Linked DNA regions of Thiorhodovibrio frisius. The protein of the gene in region 2 interacts with the protein of the main gene of each other region in a pairwise test. Links are inferred from orthologs where the notes say so. Each region holds a gene or a part of one and is shown on either strand. Other genes may lie near its edges.

Region 1 (2,806 bases), 4.4 Mb from region 2 along the record:
GGCGGTAATGTTGACCAGAATGCCGCGCGCCCCGGACAGGTCAATGTCTTCGAGCAGTGGACTATTAATGGCAGCTTCGGCAGCCTCGCGCGCGCGCTCATCACCGCTCGCGGCGCCCGTGCCCATCATGGCCACACCCATTTCCGACATCACTGTCTTGACATCGGCGAAGTCGACGTTGATCAGCCCGGGACGGGTGATCAACTCGGCGATACCCTGGGTGGCGTTTCGCAGCACGTCGTTGGCGGCGCTGAAGGCATCAAGCAAGCTCATGTCTTTGCCGAGTACGGCTAGGAGCTTCTCGTTCGGGATGGTAATCAGGGAGTCAACCGACTTGGCCAGTTCCTCAATGCCCGCGTCCGCCACCTTGCGCCTTTTGACACCCTCGAATGGGAAGGGCTTGGTCACCACGGCCACGGTCAGAATACCAAGCTCGCGCGCGATCTGCGCCACGATGGGCGCAGCGCCAGTGCCTGTACCACCGCCCATGCCGGCGGTGATGAACACCATATCGGCTCCTTCGAGTGCGTCCTTGACGCGTTCACGATCTTCCTCGGCAGCAGTGCGACCGACCTGCGGATCAGCACCAGCTCCTAGACCCTTGGTAATTTCGGTACCAAGTTGCAAAATGGTTTTCACATTGGAATTCTCGAGTGCCTGCGCATCGGTGTTGGCGCAGATAAACTCGACTCCTTCGATATCCGAAGCCACCATGTGATTCACAGCATTCCCGCCGCCGCCGCCAATGCCGATCACACGGATCACCGCGGTCTGGGTCTGAGCGTCTAACAATTCAAAAGTCATCGCAGTTCTCCTGATTTCTTGTCGTTAAATGAGGTATGGATCTTGTCTTGCCCTGAAGCGACCACCGCATAGCATTCCGTGCTAAAGATCACCGCTCAGCCAAGAGCGGAATTTGTGCCAGGCACCACCGAGCCCCCGAGTGTCGCGATACTCGGGATGTGCCTCAAATCGATGTTGCTTGGCGTAAATCAGCAGCCCCACGCCGCTAGCGTAGACAGGATCGCGCATGCGATCCTCAAGCCCGGTGAAATACTGGGGCACGCCGATGCGCACCGGCATGCGGAACACATCCTCGGCCAGCTCCACCAGACCTTGCATCTTGGCGCTACCGCCGGTCAGGACCACACCGCCGGGGACCAGATCCTCGAAGCCGCTGCGGCGCAGTTCGCCCTGCAACAGGCCAAGCAACTCTTCGTAACGCGGCTCGACCACATTGGCTAGGGTGTGATGCGAGAGCTGGCGCGCGGGCCGGTCGCCAATACTCGGCACCTCAATATTGTCGCCGTCGGCGCTCTCGCCCTGAGCACAACCGTGATTGATCTTGATGGATTCGGCGTGATGAATGGGCGTGCGCAGCGCCACCGCGATGTCGTTGGTTACCTGATCGCCGGCTATGGGCACCACGGCTGTGTGGCGAATGGCGCCATCAGTAAATACGGCCATGTCGGTGGTGCCGCCACCCATGTCGATCAGGCAAACGCCGAGTTCTTTTTCATCTTCGGTGAGCACCGAGTAACTCGAACTGAGCTGATCAAGCACCAGATCATCGACTTCCAATCCGCAGCGACGAATGCACTTGACGATATTCTGCGCGGCACTGACCGCACCAGTGATGATGTGCACTCGCGCTTCCAGGCGCACACCGCACATCCCCACGGGCTCGCGGATACCTTCCTGATTGTCGATGATGAATTCCTGCGGCAGGATGTGGAGGATTTTCTGATCCGCTGGAATGGGCACGGCGCGGGCGGCGTCTATGACCCGGTCGATATCGCCCTGACCGACTTCATGCTCCTTGATGGCCGTGACTCCATCGGAATTGCGGCTACCGACATGGCTGCCAGAGATCCCGGCATGCACCGAATGAATCTCGCACCCGGCCATGAGTTCGGCCTCTTCGACCGCGCGTTGAATCGACTGCACCGTGGACTCGATATCCACCACCACGCCTTTCTTCAGGCCGCGTGACGGATGCAATCCAAGCCCGACAATCTCGATACTGTCATCGGCTTTAATCTCACCAACCAGGGCTGCCACCTTCGAGGTGCCAATGTCGAGGCCGACTACCAAATTCTCTCTGCGTCTAGACATGATCATGTGCTCTATCGCTGTTCGTTGACTGCTGCCATACGTTTTCCCTGGGCCTGGAAATCGCTCTCCTTGTCGGTGCGCCAACGCACCGCGAGGCCATTGCTATAGCGCAGATCAATGCGCTCTGGTACCGCCACCGCCTCGATGCGTGGAAACGCCGTCAACAACCGGGCAAGGCGCTGATCGAGTTGCTCGGTGCCGAAATGCAACACCGGCCCACCCAACAACTCCAGGGTCCAGTCGCCACGCCGGTCACGTCCCAGAGCGTCGATCAGCAGGCCCAGGTCGGCGAGGCGCGGCTGCCACTGCAGCAAGCGGTCAACCACCTCTGCGGCAAGCGCATCCGGACCCGACAGACGTGGCAGCCCGGCCGGAACCCGACGGTCCTGCGGGTGAAAAATCACCCCCTCGCGGGTGACCAGCCCGTCTTCACCCCAGCGGGCAACTGCTTCGTGCTCACTAACCTTTAGAATCAGCCGATCCGGCCACACCCGTCGCAAGCTCGCGCCGCGCACCCAGGGCAATGCCTCGACCTGCTCGCGCAGGGCTTCAAGATCCTGTGACAGGATGCCGCCGGTCAGATGACTGGCCACCTGCTCTTGCAACGCCTGGCGCGAGAGACTACGCATCTCTCCGTCCACGGTAATGACCCGAATCGGCAACACCCGCGGCTCCCACTCCGCCGCCAACC
Region 2 (2,865 bases):
GGGCAGAGAGTTTGGCGAGGCAGGTCCCCGCCCTGCCCCGGAGTCGCAGACATGTCTACTCGATGACCCGGGGTACCAGATAAAAGCCATCTTTAGTCATGGGCGCGATACTCTGGAAGAGTTCGCGCCTGTCCGGCTCGGTGGCATCATCCGGGCGCAGACGCTGAGTGAGTTCGAGTGGGTGTGCGAGTGGCTCGATCGCGCTGGTGTCGCAGGCGTTCATGTCCGCGACCATGGCGAAGATGTCGGTCAACTCGCTGGCATATTGATCGAGTTCGCTGGCATCGGCGGCGAGTTTGGCAAGATTGGCGATTTGCGCGACGTCGGATGATTGCATGGTTCCTGGACCCGGATCAGGTGCGATCCTGAAAAGCAGGATGCGCGGCGGAGTCGAAACAGCGCGCGGCAAGGCGCGTTTGGGATTAAGCTTGGCAAAAGTCCTGCCTGCGGCAGCGAGTGGCAAGCTACCACAAGAAGGCTCGCCTTGGAATTGGCCCGAAAAAGCGCCTGGCGATTTTGCTCGGGATTTTGCGCATTTGCTGCTGTGCGCAGTCGGATTGCCCGGCATGTTGGCGCGGAAATCGCTGAACTTGCCAAGCTGTTACCACTGGGTGTCTTGCCGAGGAGGCCCGAGATTGCTAGATTAGGCACCTAATCTGGCGTGCGGCAGTCCGCGCGGAACCGTCAAACAACCGCTTCATATTCCGGGGTGGCCGGGACTATGAGCGTTACCGTCAAACAACCGCTTCATATTCCGGGGTGGCCGGGACTATGAGCGTTACCGTCAAACAACCGCTTCATATTCGGGGTCGCCGGGACTATGAGCGTTAGGAAGAAAATCGATGCTTTTTAGACGCATTCGGGGCATGTTCTCCAATGATCTGTCGATCGACCTGGGCACCGCGAATACGCTCATTTATGTGCGTGGCAAAGGTGTGGTGCTCAATGAACCTTCGGTGGTTGCTATTCGACAGGACCATGACGGGGGACGAAAAACCGTGGCCGCCGTCGGCGAAGAAGCCAAGGCCATGCTCGGGCGCACGCCGCAAAATATCACCGCTATCCGCCCGATGAAAGATGGGGTGATTGCCGACTTCACCGTCACCGAGAAGATGCTCCAGTACTTTATCCACAAGGTACATGAGAGCCGGATCATTCGTCCGAGTCCGCGAGTTTTGGTGTGTGTTCCCTGCGGTTCGACCCAGGTTGAGCGGCGCGCTATCAAAGAGTCTGCTGCGGGTGCCGGGGCACGCGAAGTTTTTCTGGTTGAAGAACCCATGGCGGCGGCTATTGGTGCCGGCCTGCCAGTCGGGGAAGCACGCGGTTCCATGGTGCTCGACATTGGTGGCGGCACCTCGGAGGTCGGCATCATCTCACTCAATGGTATTGTTTATTCTCAGTCGGCGCGTATCGGTGGCGACACCTTCGATGAATCCATCATTAACTACGTGCGACGTAATTACGGGACGTTTATTGGTGAGGCGACCGCCGAGCGGATCAAGCACACCATTGGCTCGGCCTTCCCCGGCAGCGAAGTGCGCGAGGTCGAAGTCAAAGGCCGCAATCTGGCCGAGGGCATGCCCCGCAGTTTTACGCTGAACAGCAACGAGATTCTCGAGGCCCTGCAGGAGCCGCTTTCGGGTATTGTCAGCGCAGTTAAAATTGCGTTGGAGCAAACTCCACCCGAACTTGGCTCCGATGTTGCCGAGCGGGGCATCGTGGTCACCGGCGGTGGCGCGCTGCTGCGCGATTTCGACCGGCTGCTCGCCGAGGAAACCGGCCTGCCCGTGATTATCGCCGATGATCCACTGACCTGTGTGGCACGCGGGGGTGGCATGGCGCTCGATATGATCGACCAAAGGGGTGTTGACTTTTTCGTGGGCGAGTAGGTCGGTGGCGCATTGATCGGAATTCACACCCGCGCTAACCCTCTGATTTCGGTCGATTGATCCAGATCGGGCAATCTTCTGCAAACTTGGCATGAAGCCTCTGTTCAACCATGGACCCTCTGCTGCCGTGCGCATGGTGATTGCGCTGGCGCTGGCGTTCGCCCTCATTATTGCCGATCTGCATTATCGCCAGCTCGATGTCCTGCGCTCCAGCTTGGCCGTCACCGTCTATCCGCTGCATTTTCTTGCTGCCTTGCCAGCGCGCATCGCGCGCGATGTGGAAAACCAGGTGGTAAGCAACATGGAGTTGCGAGCCGAGAACGACCGCCTGCATCGGGAGAACCTGTCCCTGCGCGCGCGGTTGCAGCGGTTCGCGTCCCTTGAATCGGAGAACGAACGGCTGCGTAATCTGCTCGGCTCGGCGTTCAAGGTGGGCGAACGGGTGCTGATTGCCGAACTGCTGGAGGTGGACCTGGACCCTTACCGCCAGCAGGTATTGGTCGACAAAGGCGCGCTGTCCGGGGTCTTTGTTGGCCAGCCGGTACTGGATGCCAATGCGGTCATGGGGCAGGTGGTGCGCACCAACCCTCTGACTTCCACGGTGCTGCTGATTACCGATGCCCGCCACTCGCTGCCGGTTAAAATCAACCGCAACGGGCTGAGGTCGATTGCTATCGGGTCTGGACTGGTGGATCAGCTCAACCTGCTGCACGTGCCCAAAAAGGCCGACGTGCGGGTGGGCGATCTGCTGGTAACATCCGGACTTGGTGGCACCTACCCCCCTGGGTATCCTGTCGCGCGGGTGACCGAGGTGCGCATCGAGCCCGGCAAGCGGTTTGCCACCGTGAGCGCGGAACCCACGGCGCGACTTGATCGTAGCCATGAGGTTCTGCTGGTCTGGTCATTGCCGAAACTGATGGAAAGCGGGGCTATGACCAAAACAGATGGCGAGCATGCTGCCGCGATCAACTCGAAT

The links. The genes of interacting proteins can lie anywhere in the genome.
Region 1: the proteins of Thiofri_RS01765 (region 2) and ftsA interact in binary tests that used the Escherichia coli proteins (3 or more experiments, as listed by UniProt). The link is inferred for Thiorhodovibrio frisius from one-to-one orthologs.

What each region holds. Positions count from the first base shown.
Region 1 is NZ_CP121471.1:4,685,925-4,688,730, forward strand. It holds ftsA (cell division protein FtsA), read right to left. Parts: upstream 2,116-2,806; coding sequence 886-2,115; downstream 1-885. Other genes in the region: ftsZ (cell division protein FtsZ), read right to left, coding at 1-804; Thiofri_RS21385 (cell division protein FtsQ/DivIB), read right to left, coding at 2,127-2,806. UniProt on the Escherichia coli protein: Essential cell division protein that assists in the assembly of the Z ring. May serve as the principal membrane anchor for the Z ring.
Region 2 is NZ_CP121471.1:321,159-324,023, reverse strand. It holds Thiofri_RS01765 (rod shape-determining protein), read left to right. Parts: upstream 1-842; coding sequence 843-1,889; downstream 1,890-2,865. Other genes in the region: mreC (rod shape-determining protein MreC), read left to right, coding at 1,981-2,865; gatC (Asp-tRNA(Asn)/Glu-tRNA(Gln) amidotransferase subunit GatC), read right to left, coding at 56-337. UniProt on the Escherichia coli protein: Forms membrane-associated dynamic filaments that are essential for cell shape determination. Acts by regulating cell wall synthesis and cell elongation, and thus cell shape.